Regions from separate parts of the Janthinobacterium sp. SUN176 genome, predicted to be linked through region 3. Evidence: predicted binding sites of a transcription regulator. Region 3 holds the regulator's gene; each other region holds the start of a gene.
What was found. The regulator HrcA, encoded in region 3, represses chaperone genes, less so after heat shock. The targets are predictions, from matches to a motif close to TTAGCACTCNNNNNNNNNGAGTGCTAA.
Positions count from the first base shown of each region.

Region 1: groES (co-chaperone GroES) is a predicted target of HrcA. The motif match lies at 2,685-2,711, and genes of this name have one in related genera.
Region 2: rpoH (RNA polymerase sigma factor RpoH) is a predicted target of HrcA. The motif match lies at 2,760-2,786, and genes of this name have one in related genera.

Region 1 covers NZ_JAPWIA010000001.1:3,369,152-3,374,596, reverse strand. Annotated here, with positions in the region: gene O3299_RS15255 (hypothetical protein) at 1-204, opposite strand, end outside; gene groL (chaperonin GroEL) at 452-2,101, opposite strand; gene groES (co-chaperone GroES) at 2,152-2,442, opposite strand; gene O3299_RS15240 (hypothetical protein) at 2,967-3,713, shown strand; gene O3299_RS15235 (DUF904 domain-containing protein) at 3,843-4,133, shown strand; gene O3299_RS15230 (cell division protein ZapA) at 4,133-4,444, shown strand; RNA gene ssrS (6S RNA) at 4,499-4,676, shown strand; gene O3299_RS15220 (EVE domain-containing protein) at 4,755-5,219, shown strand; gene O3299_RS15215 (GGDEF domain-containing protein) at 5,216-5,445, opposite strand, start outside.
Region 2 covers NZ_JAPWIA010000006.1:64,611-70,055, reverse strand. Annotated here, with positions in the region: gene O3299_RS25615 (cytochrome P450) at 1-366, shown strand, start outside; gene O3299_RS25610 (antibiotic biosynthesis monooxygenase) at 363-710, shown strand; gene O3299_RS25605 (hypothetical protein) at 714-1,166, opposite strand; gene O3299_RS25600 (hypothetical protein) at 1,345-1,611, shown strand; gene rpoH (RNA polymerase sigma factor RpoH) at 1,702-2,595, opposite strand; gene ftsX (permease-like cell division protein FtsX) at 3,013-3,933, opposite strand; gene O3299_RS25585 (cell division ATP-binding protein FtsE) at 3,930-4,667, opposite strand; gene ftsY (signal recognition particle-docking protein FtsY) at 4,676-5,445, opposite strand, start outside.
Region 3 covers NZ_JAPWIA010000001.1:4,142,601-4,148,045, reverse strand. Annotated here, with positions in the region: gene O3299_RS18740 (hypothetical protein) at 1-220, opposite strand, end outside; gene O3299_RS18735 (HAD family hydrolase) at 466-1,191, shown strand; gene hrcA (heat-inducible transcriptional repressor HrcA) at 1,294-2,310, shown strand; gene fur (ferric iron uptake transcriptional regulator) at 2,362-2,793, opposite strand; gene O3299_RS18720 (outer membrane protein assembly factor BamE) at 2,990-3,625, shown strand; gene dapB (4-hydroxy-tetrahydrodipicolinate reductase) at 3,645-4,454, shown strand; gene O3299_RS18710 (barstar family protein) at 4,463-4,789, shown strand; gene O3299_RS18705 (CaiB/BaiF CoA-transferase family protein) at 4,843-5,445, opposite strand, start outside.

The DNA.
Region 1 (5,445 bases), 770 kb from region 3:
CTTGATTTCCGGCAAAGCCATCAAGGCATCGATGGCGCGCGCGTTCTGCTCCGGCGCCGCCGTCTGGCTGCTCGCGGCGGGGGCATTGTCTGCCTGCGGCGCGGATTGCTGGTGCAGGTAGAAAGCGCCGAGCCCGGCGGCCAGCAAGCCGGCCAGGATGCCGGCGATGATGGTGGTTTTGGAAGAGGAGGCGCGTGGCGGCATGATGGTGAGCATGGGAAAGAGGGACGATGGCGGCCATGCTAAAGCAAAACGCCCAGGCCGGCAATCGCCGGGCTTGCCAAACGGGTTTGCGAAACGGGTTTGCCAGATCACCAGGCGAAAAAAAGCCACCTTCCGTAGAAGGTGGCTTTCGGGGCCGCCGGGAGGCGCTGGCAGCTTTTGGTCTGCCAGCCCTGTCCCTGCGTATGCGGCCAGTCGCGCCGTCGCCTGCGCGACTGGCCGCCGGACATTACATCATGCCGTCCATGCCGCCCATGCCGCCCATACCACCCATGCCGCCGCCCATGCCGCCGCCTGCTTTGTCGTCAGCGATTTCGCAGACCATGCAGTCGGTCGTCAGCATCAGCGAAGCGATCGAAGCGGCGTTTTGCAGCGCCGAACGGGTCACTTTGGCTGGGTCCAGGACGCCCATTTCAACCATGTCGCCATACGTGCCGTTGGCAGCGTTGTAGCCGTAGTTGCCCGAGCCAGCCAGTACGGCTGCCACGACGACCGAAGCTTCTTCGCCAGCGTTTTGCACGATCATGCGCAGTGGCTCTTCCATTGCGCGCAGGACGATCTTGATACCAGCGTCTTGATCAGGATTGTCGCCCTTGACCGTGATGTTGGCGCGTGCGCGCAGCAGGGCTACGCCGCCGCCTGGCACGATGCCTTCTTCCACGGCAGCGCGGGTTGCGTGCAGTGCATCTTCAACGCGGGCTTTTTTCTCTTTCATTTCGACTTCGGTGGCTGCGCCAACCTTGATCACGGCAACGCCGCCAGCCAGTTTGGCTACGCGCTCTTGCAGTTTTTCACGGTCGTAGTCCGAGGTCGCTTCTTCGATCTGTACGCGTACTTGTTTTACGCGTGCTTCGATCGAGGCAGCTTCGCCGGCGCCATCGATAACGATGGTGTTTTCCTTGCCCACTTCGATGCGTTTCGCTTGGCCCAGTTCGGCCAGGGTCACTTTTTCCAGGGTCAGGCCGACTTCTTCAGCGATCACTTGGCCGCCGGTCAGGACAGCGATGTCTTCCAGCATGGCTTTGCGGCGGTCGCCGAAGCCAGGGGCTTTCACTGCGCAAGTTTTCAGGATGCCGCGGATGTTGTTCACAACCAGGGTCGCCAGCGCTTCGCCTTCGATGTCTTCCGCGATGATCAGCAGTGGACGGCCAGCTTTTGCGACTTGTTCCAGTACCGGCAGCAGGTCACGGATGTTCGAGATTTTCTTGTCGCACAGCAGGACGAATGGGCTGTCCAGTACGGCAACTTGTTTCTCTGGGTTGTTGATGAAGTATGGCGACAGGTAGCCGCGGTCGAACTGCATGCCTTCAACGATGTCCAGCTCGTCGTTCAGCGACTTGCCGTCTTCTACGGTGATGACGCCTTCTTTGCCGACTTTTTCCATCGCTTCAGCGATACGCTCGCCGATCGAGTAGTCCGAGTTCGCCGAGATCGCGCCAACTTGGGCGATTTCCTTGGTCGTGGTGCAAGGACGGGCGATTTTCGCCAGTTCTTCGACGGTGGCTGCAACAGCTTTGTCGATACCGCGCTTCAGGTCCATCGGGTTCATGCCGGCGGCAACGAACTTCATGCCTTCGCGCACGATGGCTTGTGCCAGCACGGTCGCGGTGGTGGTGCCGTCGCCGGCGTTGTCGCTGGTGCGGGAAGCAACTTCCTTGACCATTTGCGCGCCCATGTTCATGAGCTTGTCTTTGAGTTCAACTTCTTTCGCTACCGACACACCATCCTTGGTGACGGTAGGGGCGCCGAACGAGCGCTCCAGGACCACGTTGCGGCCTTTCGGGCCCAGCGTTACTTTGACTGCGTTGGCGAGGATGTTGACGCCTTCGACCATCTTGGCGCGCGCTGCGTCGCCGAATACTACTTCTTTAGCTGCCATGTTCAATTCTCCTGAGTTTCGGGATGTATCTGTCTACAACGTGGAAACAATTACTTGACGACGATCGCCATGATGTCTTCTTCGCGCATGACCAGCAGCTCATCGCCGTCAACTTTGACGGTTTGGCCGGCGTACTTGCCGAACAGGACGCGGTCGCCCACTTTGACATCCAGAGGCCGGACTTTGCCGTCGTCGAGAATCTTGCCATTGCCTACGGCAAGGACTTCGCCTTGATCCGGTTTTTCAGCAGCTGCATCAGGAATGATGAGGCCGGACGCAGTTTTGGTTTCCTGGTCGAGGCGTTTGACGATGACGCGATCGTTTAATGGGCGCAGATTCATACAAAACTCCTTAAAGTTCAATGGATAAGTGTTGCTAAATGAATACATGCCTGGCGCAGCGCCAGGCCTGCTTTCAGTGACCGCCGTTGAAAGCAGCCCGCAACGGTCAAGCAAACCCCATGTCATCGAGTGCGTGCCGGCGCTGGGCAGTGGTGGCATCGCGGCGTCGCCCGCCGCGTAGCGTTCCCTGCTGTTGTCCGGCATGCACCATCATGTCCTGAGGATTGCTACGAAAGAGTTTGTTAGCACTCTCTACTAACGAGTGCTAATTATAGGGACGGTAGGGGGCTTATTCAAGGGGAACATATAGATAGATGCTGAGCAGAGCCTGCATCTACACAGGGTTTGCGCCAGCACAAGCCTCGTTCCCGGGCGTCAGCAACAGGCGCGACTCTAGCATGTCGTTCGGAGAGGGGGTGTTCCTGTACGCACAGGAAACAGAGTTTGACTATGAAATTTGATAAGATGATTGCAATTGCATATCAATATCGCCACATAGTGCCGCTCGCGCCAGAAAGAACACCATGCCATTCCCGCTTTCCCGCCCCGCCCTGCGCCTGCTGGGCGCTACCGTCATCGGCCTCGCCTGCCTGGGCAATGCCGCCGCACAAACGCCCACCATCGTCGACGAAATCACCGTGGCGGCTTTGACCCCGCTGGAAAAGGACATGCTGCTCAATGACTTGTTCAACGACTTGAACAAGGACGACGACGACCAGGAAGCCCATGTGTGGGATAACGGCGGCGACCGCGGCGTGCTGGTGAAAGTCACGTATAACTTCAGCAACTCCGGCATGACGGAGCACAGCCTGAAGGCGCACGTCTGTCGCGACCTGAAATTCGTCGTTACGGCAGGCGACAAGTCGCAGGACCTGAGCCGCCGCACCTGTTCGCAAAACAGCGGCCGCTGGGATGTGCAGGGCAAGGATCCGGCGCCCGTCGTATATCCGCCATTCCTGTCCGACGTGACCATCGCCAAGCTGAATGCCAAGGAAAAACAAGCCTTGCTGACGGCTGCCGTGCGCACCTTGAAGGATGAAGAGGATGGCAAGACGCGCCAGTGGAGCAACAAGGGCCTGGGCAATGCGGTGCCGCTGGCAGTGCGCCTGACGCCCTCGGGAACGGACGCCAAACCTGGCAGCTACCGCAGTACTTGCCGCGACTTGACGATGGTGCTTGACGGAAAGGGTGGGCAACAGACGCTGACGCGCCGCTCTTGCGAAAACCGCTATGGCGGACTCGATATCGAACCCGATTACGTCGACGAGTAAAACGCCGCCATCGCGGCGCTGGCGGATGCGTGCAGATGGCGAAAAGCGCCGGAAAAAGCGTGTATTGTCCGCCAACTGCCCTGCATTGATGTAAATATGTGTGACAGCGGCGTGATTCGATTGACGCCCATGGAGCGTCCGCCCTATAGTGGCGGGATGATTTCCGAATTCAACGAATTATCCGACAAAATAGGCCTGCTGGCCGAAATGACCCATGCGCTGCGCCGTGAAAACGCGCAATTGCGCAAGGACAATGCCGCGCTGGCCGCCGACAACGCCCTGTACGTGCAACGCATGCGCGAGGCGCAGGAGCGGGTGGAAGCGTTGCTGGAAAAAATTCCCGAACTGGTGCAAGCTGGCCTGGAGCAAGCCGCTTCGGAAGCGGGCGCCTATATTGCCGAGAACGAGAAGGAAGCGTAATGCCGCGTGTCGATGTCAATATCATGGGCCAGTCCTACAGCATGGTGTGCCGCGACGGCGAAGAGCGCGCGCTGCGCGAAGCGGCGATCTATCTCGATAGCAAAATGAAAGCCATCCGCGACGCGGGCAAGGTCAAGGGCAACGACCGCATCGCCGTGCTGGCCGCCCTGGGCGTGGCCGCGGAATTCCTGTCCGTGAAGTCGCCGCAAGGTCCGCTGTCGGAATTGACGATACTGGAAGTGAAGCAGAAAATCTCGGCCATGCACACGGTATTGGATAGTGCTCTGACGCCCCAGGAAAACCTTTTTTAAGCGCGTACGCGACGATTTGTCTTTGCGATGCGCGATCAAAGGAGTAAACTTGGGTCTACCCTGCGGTGTTCGCGATTGCCATATATTCCTTGAACCATTTATGCGCATCGGTTGCGAATTTTGTTTGATGGGAGTGAGCGTCGCTCGTTCGACGAACCCGAAATTGAACTAACGTGACCACCTTGAACCGTTTGGTTCGGGATGCCGGCATAGCGGCACAGGCGGGGCCCAATTTGCAGTACCAAGAAAACGGTTGCAGCATCATGCTCAGCCGTTTTTTTACGCCTGTTGCTTTTGATAGGGAGTGAACATGAAACAATACTGGCTGATGAAATCCGAACCCGATGAAGTGAGCATCGACGACCTGATGGCCGCGCCGCAGCACACCATGCCGTGGTTTGGCGTGCGCAACTACCAGGCGCGCAACTTCATGCGCGATGGCATGCAGCCGGGCGATGGCGTGCTGTTCTACCATTCCAGCTGCCCGCAGCCGGGCGTGGCGGGCGTGGCCGAAGTGGCCAGCGGCGCGTATCCCGATCACAGCCAGTTTGAAGCGGGCGGCAAATATTTCGATGCCAAGGCGACGCCGGAACAGCCGCGCTGGATCAGCGTCGACGTGCGCGGCCTGAAGAAGACGGCGCTGCTGCCCCTGTCCGAGATGCGCCAGATGCCGGAGCTGGAAGACATGCTGCTGCTGAAGAAGGGCAGCCGGCTGTCGATCACGCCCGTGACGCCGGCGCAATGGAAAGTCATTACCGGCAAGCTGACAGGCTAGCCTTCGACCCGGTTGCGGCCATTCTGCTTGGCCCGGTACAGGGCCTGGTCGGCGGCGGCCAGCAATGCTTCCGGCGTTTGTCCTGCGTCACTCAAGGCCAGGCCGATGCTGGCCGTGACCAGGCCGCCGCGCGACGGCGCGTGGGCGATGGCGGCCGCGGCGATCGCTTCCTGCATCTTCTGCGCCACCGCCAGGGCGCCCGCGCCATCGGTGGCGGGCAGGATGG
Region 2 (5,445 bases), on a different contig from region 3:
CAGCGGGATTTGCTGCCGCAACTGCGCGCCGCGCCCGAGCTGTGGCCAGCCATGCTGCGCGAAGTCAGCCTGCGCGATCCCGCCATCCACAACACGCGCCGCTACACGGCGGAAGATACGGAGTGCAATGGCGTGCGCGTGCCGGCCGGGCAGATGATTCTCGTCGTGCTGGCCAGCGCCGGCCAGGCGGAGTCGGGTTTTGGTCATGGCCGCCACGTTTGTCCGGGCCAGGCCATCGCGCTCGCCATCGCCACGGCCTGTCTGCAGGCGTGGGCCGGGGCTTTGGAAGGCTTGCCACTGGCGTGGCGTTATCTGCCGTCGCTGAACGCGCGCATCCCCGTGTTTGCGCAAGGAGAAAACGCATGATCGCCGTGATTTTCGAGGTGTGGCCCAGCGCCGCAGGACGCCAGCAGTACCTGGACCTGGCAGCGTCCCTGCGGCCCCTGCTCGATGAAGTGGACGGTTTCATTTCCATCGAGCGCTTCAGCAGCCTGAGCGAGCCAGGAAAACTGCTGTCGCTATCGTTCTTTCGCGATGAGGCGGCGCTGGCGCAGTGGCGGCAGCTGGAAGCGCACCGCGCGGCGCAATCGGCCGGCCGGCACGGCGTGTTCGACGATTACCGGCTGCGCATCGCCGCTGTCGTGCGCGATTACGGCTTGCTGGAGCGGCAGCAGGCGCCCGAAGACAGCCAGCGGCGCCACGATGCCTAGCCTTTAGCGGGGCAGCGCGCCCTGCGTGATTTTCACCTTGACCCGGTAGGTGGGCTCGGCCGCATTCAGGGCCGGCGGCGTGGCCGGGTCGACGTCGAGCAGGGTGAACGTCAGGTGGTTGACGGTGACGGAACTGGCGGCGCCGGGCATGGAATCGGATAGGACGATGTCGGTCGCGCCCGCGCTGTTGAGCAGGCTGAAACTGTAGCTGACGTAGCCTTTCCACACGCACACGGCGCCCTTGCGGCAGCGGCTGTCGTTGACGCGTTCGAGTTTCAGGGTATCGGTGGCCGTGATGGCCACCTGTTCGCCCGGCGAAAGCACGTGGGTGACGCTGCGCGGCGTGTTTTCCGCGTCGCCGGCGCTGCCGGCCGCGCCGCAGCCCGCCAGCATGGCCAGGCAGGCGAAGAACAGGGGAAGCAGCACGGTGCGATAAGAGCGGTTCAGAGTAGACATGTTTTTCCTTTCAGGTGGAGCGTCCCCGGCGTGCTTGTTCACGCGTGGGATAAAATGATAGTAACAAAATGATATTTTTCCGGCGCACTATTGGCGTGCTGCCGATGAATTGAGGCGCGAGCCACGCGGCGCGCCGATTACTGCGTAGAATGGCTGTTTTGAAAATCAGGAAACAACCATGAAAAAAACCGACCTGGCCAAAAGCGATGCCAAGAAACTGATGGGAAAGATGAATGTTCCCGGCGCCGGTGCATTCGGTAAGGAAGCGGTGGTCGTCGACCGCCGCGAACAGCGCAAGCGCGACCAGGCCCTGGGCCTGGTGCCATTCGCCGTCAAGCTGAACAGCGATCTGGTGTTGCAATTGCAGACCCTGGCCAAGGAGCGCGGCGCGGATCTGAATGAAGTCGTTGCTGAATTGATCAGCAAGGGCCTGGCTGCAGCTTAACTGGCTGCCATGTTTATCTGTTGATAAACATCAAGTTGTAAAACTAAAAGGCGCCTTGCGGCGCCTTTTACATTGCGGCATTGCTGGCGATTACACGTAGGCCGCCAGCGCGCCCTTCATTTTTTTCAGCGCCGCCACTTCGATCTGGCGGATGCGCTCGGCCGATACGCCGAACTCTTCCGCCAGCGCGTGCAGGGTGGCGCCGGAACCGTCGTCGTTGGCCAGCCAGCGCGCTTCGATGATGCGGCGCGAACGGGCGTCCAGCTTGGACAGGGCCGTTTCCAGGCCTTCCGATTGCAGGCGCGTCACTTGTTCCGCTTCCAGCACCTTGGTCGGCTCGCTTTGCTCCGACGACAGGTAGGCGATCGGCGAAAACTTGTCGTCTTCATCGTCGGTCGGCGATTCCAGAGCAATGTCGCGGCCGCTCAAACGCGTTTCCATCTCGATCACTTCTTCGCGTTTCACGTCGAGCAGCTTGGCCAGCGCATCGATCTGCTTCGGCGTCATCGCGTCCAGGCCCGTCTTGTGGCTGCGCAGGTTGAAGAACAGCTTGCGCTGCGCCTTCGTCGTCGCGACCTTGACCAGGCGCCAGTTTTTCAGGATGTACTCATGCATCTCGGCTTTCACCCAGTGCATGGCGTACGACACCAGGCGCACGCCCTGGTCCGGATCGAAACGTTTCACGGCTTTCATCAAGCCGATATTGCCTTCCTGAATCAGGTCGGCGTGCGGCAAGCCATAGCCCAGATAGCCGCGGGCAATCGAGACTACCAGGCGCAGGTGCGACAGCACCAGTTCTTGCGCGGCGGCCAGGTCATTTTTTTCGCGCAGGCGTGTCGCCAGCGAAATTTCTTCGTCGTGGGTCAACATGGGCAGGCGGTTCACGGCCGAAATATAGGCGTCGATATTGCCCAGATTGCCAGTGAACCCGAGGCCCAGCGCATTACTTTTGGTCGGAACCAATGCGGACGTTGCGGACATCATAGTCATGTTTTCTCCCTCGTAGTCTTGCTTTGTTCCAGTTGGCCACGTCACGCGACGTGGCAGCTTGTATCGTCGTTTTTGCGTATTCGGTCTTGCACTTTGCAGATCGCGGCACCATCTTGATCTGGCGTCCATGGCGGTTCTGCTGTTGGTATGTCCCTATATTAGCACTCTCTGCTTGAGAGTGCCAATCAGCACATTTAATCGATCTGATAGCCTAAATGCTATGGCGAATGAATGCCTGATAAATATGTCTGAATAGCGATCTGAACAGCACTGCAGGCCGCTTCACGACAACGTAGCCAGTCTACGGCCTCTGGCTGAAGCGAACCTTAAGAATACTTGCTTAATATCAAGATAACAGCAGTATGGGGAGGGCGCATGGCGGTACCGGAGGCGCCGCCATGGGAAAGAAGATCAGTTCAGGCGCGCCAGGTGGCGCTGCACGCACAGGAAGGCGCCAATCAGGCCCAGGCCGGCGCTGACGGCCAGCAAGCCGGCCATCGGCAGCGGCGCCAGCGGCACCAGCTGGAATTCGGACGCATACAGGCGGGCAAACTCAGCAATCGCCGTGTTCAGCGGCTGCAAGGCCAGCGCCACGGCGCCCAGCGCCAGCGCACCGGCGCACAAGCCCAGCAGCGCGCCCGTATAATAGAAGGGACGGTGGATGAAGGTGTCCGTCGCGCCGATCAATTTCGAGATGCTGATTTCATCGCGCTGCTGCATCACTTGCAGGCGGATGGTGTTGAAGACGACGGCGATCACGGCCACGCCCAGGGTAATGGCCAGCAGCAGCAGCACCAGGCGCAGCACGCCCAGCAGGGCCGCCAGGCGCTTGACCCAGGCCGAATCGACTTGCGCCGACTCTACGCCGGGCAAGTGGCGCAGCTGTTCCGCCACCGCATCGACATCCTGCGCTTCGCTGGCGCTGCTGAAGGCGTCGAGTTTCAGCACATAGCTGTCGGGCAGGGGATTGTCGCCCAGGGTGCTCAGCACGTCGGCCAGGCCGTTCTTGTTTTTCAGCGAATCCAGCGCCTGTTCGCGCGGGATGAAGACGATCTTCGCCTTTTGCTCGCCGACAATCTTGCGCATGGCGCCGGCCAGGCCCACGGCTTGCTCGCGCGGCGTGTCGATCTTCAGGAAGACGCTGATTTCCGGGTCGACCGACATCTGTTCCGACATGGGACGGACATTGTCGAGCATGGTCAAGCCGGCGAACGGCAGCGACAGGGCGATGGCGACGACGAGCACGTTCAATAAGAAGCCGCCCGGCGACTTGCGCAAGTGGATCAGCGCCGAACCGAGGGCGAAGCGATGTTGACGGAACCAGCCTCTCATGCCTGTTCTCCCGCGTCATCTCCGGCGCCGGGGGCGAAATCGGGATCGGGCGGCGCGAACACGGGCGCCTGCGTGGCCTTGTCGATGGCCACCAGCTGGCCGTTTTTCAGGTGGATCACGCGGGCGGCGGCGTCGAGCATCTGTTCGTCATGGCTGGAAATGAGACAAGTCACGCCTACGGAGTGGAACGCTTTCAGGGCGTCGAGCACCTTGTTGGCGCTGGCGCGGTCCAGGTTGGCCGTCGGTTCGTCGGCCAGGATGATCTGCGGCCGGTTGACGATGGCGCGCGCGATCGACACGCGCTGCTGCTCGCCGCCCGACAGCGACAGGGGACGCGCCATGGCGCGGTCCAGCAAGCCGACTTTATCGAGCGCGGCGCGCGCGCGCTGTTCGGCGGCCGTCTTGTGGGCGCCGACGACGAGCAGCGGCAGCATGACGTTGGCCAGGATGGAGCGGTCGTTGAGCAATTTTTGCTGCTGGAAGATCAGGCCCATGTTGCGGCGCAGGAAGGGCACGCCGGCCGGCTTGATCTTCGCCATGTCCTGGCCATTGACGATCAGCTTGCCCGACGTGGGGCGTTCCATGGCGGCGATCATTTTCAGCAAGGTGGATTTGCCGGCGCCGGACGGGCCCGCTAAAAACACCAGCTCGCCTTTGGCAATATTGAGGGAAATGTCGCTGAGCGCCACGGCGTCGGCGGAGTATTGCTTGGAGACGTGCTGAAATTCAATCATGTATAGGCTTATCCTAGCAGCGCTTCGACAAATTCGGCAGCCACGAAAGGCTGCAAGTCTTCAATTTTCTCACCGATGCCGATGAAATACACGGGCACGGGACGCACGCGGGCGATCGCCGCCAGCACGCCGCCCTTGGCGGTACCGTCCAGCTTGGTAATCACCAGGCCGCTCAGCTGCAGGGCATCGTCGAAGGCCTTCACTTGCGTGAGGGCATTCTGGCCCGTGTTACCGTCGATCACAAGCAGGGTTTCATGCGGCGCGCCATCCATGCCCTTGCCGATCACGCGCTTGATTTTCTTCAATTCTTCCATCAGGTGCAACTGTGTCGGCAAGCGTCCCGCCGTGTCGACCATCACCACGTCGATGCCGCGCGCCTTCGCCGATTGCACGGAGTCGTAGGCCACGGCGGCCGGATCGCCCGATTCCTGCGAAATCACGGTGACGTTGTTGCGTTCGCCCCAGACCATCAACTGTTCGCGCGCGGCGGCGCGGAAGGTGTCGCCCGCGGCCAGCAGCACGGACTGGTTATTCGACTGCATGTGCTTGGCCAGCTTGCCGATGGTGGTCGTCTTGCCTGCGCCATTCACGCCGGAAATCATCATCACCAGCGGCTTGTGGCGGCCCAGCTCGAAGCGCTTTTCCAGCGGCGAGAGCAGGTCGATCAGCAGCACTTTCAGGGCGGCCTTGACGGCGGCCGCGTCGAGCAGCTTGTCTTCCTTGACCTTTTTCTTCAATTCCGTCAGCAGGAATTCCGTGGCGTCGATGCCGGCGTCCG
Region 3 (5,445 bases):
TATTGTAGCGGTCATCGTTCTTGACCAGCTTGGTGAAGACGACGGTGCCCTGGCCCACAGGAACCGGCAAGCGTTCCCCGTCATTCAGGAGAATCAGGCCATCCTTGGCCAGGCCGCTGACTGAGACTTGCAGATACAGGTTGCCGCCGCTGCCGCCGCAGGCTGCCAGGGTGACGGCGCAAGCCGCCGCCAGCATCGAGCGCAGGTACAAATTTTTCATACATTCTCCAAAACGAATTAAGTTGGGTAGCGCAACGCGGACGCTGGCGCCGCATTGGAATGGCGCCTATTTTAGTCTATCTGGCAAGCTGGATGACCTTGCCTTGTATCACCCTGTAACAATTTTTCGCCGGGAAGCGCTGGCCCGGCCCCATTTCACGGGGGCGCAGCCATGCCGGCGGCGTCGATCGGTGCGACAATAGACGCATCCTGCGCAGCGTGACGCAGCATCCCATTGTGAGTCCCATGTCCCTTGCCCCCGTAAAACCCGCCGTGCCGCCCAAGGCCATCCTGTTCGACCTCGACGATACCTTGTGGCCCATCGCGCCCGTGATCGCCGCCGCGGAAACCCTGCTGCACGACTGGCTGGCCACGCATGCGCCCAAGGTGGCGCGGCAGTTTTCCATCGAGGTGCTGCGCCAGCACCGCCTGGCCATGCTCAAGGAACAACCGCATTTCCATGGCAACCTGATCGAGTTGCGCCGCGCGGGCTTGCTGGCCGCCTTCGAGGCTGCCGGCGAGGATCCCGCCCTGGTCGACGGCGCTATCCTGCAATTCCTGGCCGCGCGCAACCGCGTCCAGCCCTATGACGACGTCTTGCCGGGCCTGGCCTGGATGCGCCAGCGCATGCTGGTCGGTTCGATCTCGAATGGCAATGCGGACCTTGACATTATCGGCCTGGCGCAGCATTTCAAGGTATCGATCGCCGCCAGCGATTTTGGCGTGGCCAAGCCCGACGCCAGCATCTTCCTGGCAGCTTGCGCCGCGCTGGACGTCGCGCCCCATGAAGCCGTGTATGTGGGCGACGACCTGTATTTCGACGTGACGGGAGCGCAGGGGGCGGGCATGCGCGCCGTCTGGATGAACCGCAAGGGCAGCGATGCGCACCTGGCCGCCGGCGTGCAGCCCGACGCCATCTGCGCCAACTTTGATGAATTGTTGCTGTGGTTGCAAGGGCAACTGGAAGATTGATCGCCGCAGGCCGGGCGAACGTGCATAATAGGCGCTGTTGACGCACGTTCGGCCGCTTTCGTTGCCGCTTGCTTAACAAAATACTTGCCTAAATAAAACACCATGCAACTCGATACACGTGCCCAAACACTGCTGAAAGCCCTGGTCGAGCGATATATCGCCGACGGCCTGCCGGTCGGTTCGCGCGCCTTGTCGAAAATTTCCGGCCTGGACCTGTCGCCGGCCACGATCCGCAACATCATGGCCGACCTGGAAGAGCTCGGTTATGTGTCCAGTCCGCACACCTCGGCCGGACGCATCCCCACGCCGCGCGGCTACCGCATCTTTGTCGACACCTTGCTGACCGTGCGGCACCTGGACGAGCACCTGGTGGAATCGCGCATGCGCCTGCAGACGCCGCAACCGCAAAAAACCATCGCCAACGCGGCGCAGATGCTGTCGTCGCTGTCGCAATTTGCCGGCGTCGTGCTCAGTCCGCGCCGCGAATCCGTGTTCCAGCAAATCGAATTCCTGCGCCTGTCGGAAAAACGCATCCTGCTCGTCATCGTTGCGCCCGGCGGCGACGTGCAGAACCGTTTATTGCTGACGGAGGCCGACTATACGCCGGCGCAACTGGTGCAATCGGCCAATTACATCAACCAGAATTATGGCGGCCTGTCCTTCGATGCCGTGCGCGTGCGCCTGCAGGGCGAATTGCGCCAGTTGCGCGACGATATGGGCAGTTTGATGCAGGCGGCCGTGGAAGCGGGCAGCGAAGCGATGGCGGACCATAGCGATGACATGGTGATTTCCGGCGAGCGCAACTTGCTCAGCGTGAGCGATCTGTCGTCGAACATGCATTCGCTGCGCCAGATGTTCGACATGTTCGAGCAAAAAACGGGCTTGATGCAGTTGCTCGACGTGTCGAGCAAGGCGACGGGCGTACAGATTTTTATCGGCGGCGAATCGAACCTGGTGCCGATGGATGAGATGAGCGTGGTGACGGCGCCGTATGAAGTCAACGGCAAGATCGTGGGAACGTTGGGAGTGATCGGGCCGACGCGCATGGCTTACGAGCGCGTCATCCCGATCGTCGATATCACGGCCAAGCTGCTGTCAAGCGCACTGAGCCATCATTGATCGTACTGCCTGGCGCGCCGGCCGTTCCCTTGCGGAAACGGCCGGCTTGGGTCAGGCTGTTTTGTGCGGGCAAGCCGTCTTGATGCAGTTGCCGTAGATGGCCAAAGCGTGTTCGGCGATCTTGAAGCCGCGCTCTTCGGCCACTTTTTGCTGGCGCACTTCGATGTCTTCGTCGAAGAATTCTTCGACCCGGCCACAGTCGAGGCACACCAGATGGTCGTGGTGGGAACCTTCGTTGAGCTCGAAAATCGCCTTGCCGGTTTCAAAATGGTTGCGATTGAGCAAGCCGGCCTGTTCGAATTGCGTGAGGACGCGGTAGACAGTTGCCAAACCGACATCCATATTGTCGGCCAGCAGAATCTTGTAGACGTCTTCCGCGGTCAGGTGGCGTACCGGGCTACTCTGGAAGATATCGAGTATCTTCAGCCGTGGCAGGGTGGCTTTCAGGCCGCTTGCCTTGAGATCACTAGGATTGTTACTCATGTTTGTTGCTCGTATGTGGGTCAGGTGCTTTATCATATAGCGTTTTGTCGGGGAGTGCCAAAATATGCTTTTTTTTGGCGGGCCGGTCACTCCTGGCGTTTTGTTCATCCAATTGAGGTCATTTATGCGCGTAACACCGGCTGTATTGCCATCTCTCTGGCACCGTATTCCATTTCGAGCACCAGTCTTGGCAGGCATGGTCTGTGTCGCGCTGGCCATGTCCGGCTGCGCCAACCGTGGCATCCTGGGCGAAAAGCCGGCAGCTGCTCAAAAAGAAGGCAAGGAACTGGTTCCCGAACAGGGCGCACAAACGACCACCATTACGCCGCTGCAGAAATTCATGTGGTTTTTCTCGCCCTACCGTCCTGACATTCAACAAGGCAACTTTGTCTCTGAAGAGATGCTGGCCCAGTTGAAAGTGGGCATGACGCGCGATCAGGTGCGTTTCGTCCTCGGCACCTCGCTGCTGACCGATATCTTCCATGCCGACCGCTGGGATTATCCATTCCGCCTGGCACGGGGCAGTGGCGAAACCACCAGCAGCCGCGTGGTCGTGTACTTCGGCAAGGATGGCAAGGTTGAACGTTTCGAAGGCGGTAACTTGCCGACGGAGAAAGAATACATCGACCGTATCGCCGGCCCGTCGCCGTTCGCCAAGGTCGCCAAGGCCGACGCGCCAGCCGCCGCCGTGCCGTCGCCCGTGGCGCCGAGCGCCGTGCCCGTGCCGGCCGATGCCGCCCCTGCCATTCCTGTGAGCAAGCCGGAAGTGACGCCTGCACCTGCCGCCGAGCCTGCACCTGCACCTGCACCTGCTGCCGAACCCACCAAATAAGTTGCTGTAAGAGAATAAAATGACTGAACTGAAAATTGCCATCGCTGGCGCCAGCGGCCGCATGGGCCATATCCTGATCGAAGCGGTCAGCAATGCGCCCGACGCCGTGCTGGCCGGCGCGCTCGACCGTGCCGGTTCGCCATCGATCGGACAGGATGCGGCCGCCTTCCTCGGCAAGCCGGCCGGCGTGCTGACGCAGTCCGACCTGGCGAAGGGCCTGGCGAACGCCGACTTCCTGATCGATTTCACGCGTCCGGAAGGCACTTTGCAGCACCTGGCGTATTGCGCCGAGCACGGCATCAAGATGATCATCGGCACCACCGGTTTCGACGACGCTGGCAAGGCCGCCATTGCCGCCGCCGCCGAAAAGACGGCCATCATGTTCGCGCCGAACATGAGCGTGGGCGTGAATGTCACCATGAAATTGCTGGAACTGGCCGCGAAAAGCTTGTCCGAAGGCTACGACATTGAAATTATCGAAGCCCATCACCGCTTCAAGGTCGATGCGCCATCGGGCACGGCCCTGCAAATGGGTGAAGTGGTGGCCGGTGCCTTGGGACGCGACTTGAAGGAATGCGCCGTGTACGGCCGCGAAGGCGTGACGGGCGAACGCGACCCGTCGACCATCGGCTTTGCCACCATCCGCGGCGGCGATATCGTGGGCGACCATACGGTGTTGTTTGCCGGCATCGGCGAGCGCATCGAGATCAGCCACAAGTCGAGCAGCCGCGTCACCTATGCCCACGGTGCCCTGCGCGCCGCGCGTTTCCTGGCCGACAAGCCCACCGGCCTGTTCGACATGCAGGATGTGCTGTCGCTGAAGAACTGAGGAAGACCATGGCCATTGCCATCCTGAATGGAAAAGACATCACCGACGCAGCGAGCTTTCACGCGCAATGCGTGCAAGCCTTCGGTTTCCCCGAGTTTTACGGCAACAGCATGGATGCCTGGGTCGATTGCCTCAGCTATCTGCGCGACGACGAAAACATGACGCAGTTCCGTTTGAAACCGAACGAAGTGCTCGACATCGTGGTGCAGGACGCCGAAAGCATGAAGGCGCAAGTGCCTGATTTACTGGAAGAAATCACGTTCTGTATCGCCGGCATCAACGAGCGCTATGAAGATTACGGTGAAAAACCGGCGTTGAAACTGGTGCTGAAATAAGGCTGAATCGATAAAAAACGCCGGACAGTGTTGCCACTGGCCGGCGTTTTTCTTTAGACGACTTTGCGTTCGCGCAAACCGTCGATCTGGCCGCCATCGAGGCCCAGCCATTGCTGCAGCACCTCCTGGGTATGCTGCCCCAGCAATGGCGGCGGCAAGCGGTATTGCACCGGTGAAGCCGACAGGCGCACGGGATTGGCCACCAGCGCCACCGTGCCCGCCGTCGGATGCGGCATCTCCACTTTCAAGCCGCGCGCCACCACTTGCGGGTCGGCAAAGACCTGGTCGATGCGGTTGACGGGGCCGCACGGCACGGCTTGCGCCTCGAAGGCGCTGATCCACTCGGCCGTCGTGCGCATCACCGTGGCCTGGCGCATCAGCGGAATCAGGATCGCCCGGTGCGCCACGCGCTGCGGATTGGTGGCGAAACGTTCGTCCTGCGCCCATTCCGGATGGCCGGCGACGGCGCAAAAGCGCGAGAATTGTCCATCGTTGCCGATCGCCAGAATCATGTCGCCGTCGGCCGTGGGGAAGTCTTGATATGGAACAATGTTCGGATGCGCATTGCCCATGCGCTGGGGCACCTTGCCGCCGCACAGGTAATTGGCGGCCTGGTTGCCCAGCGCGGCCACTTGCACGTCGAGCAAGGCCAGGTC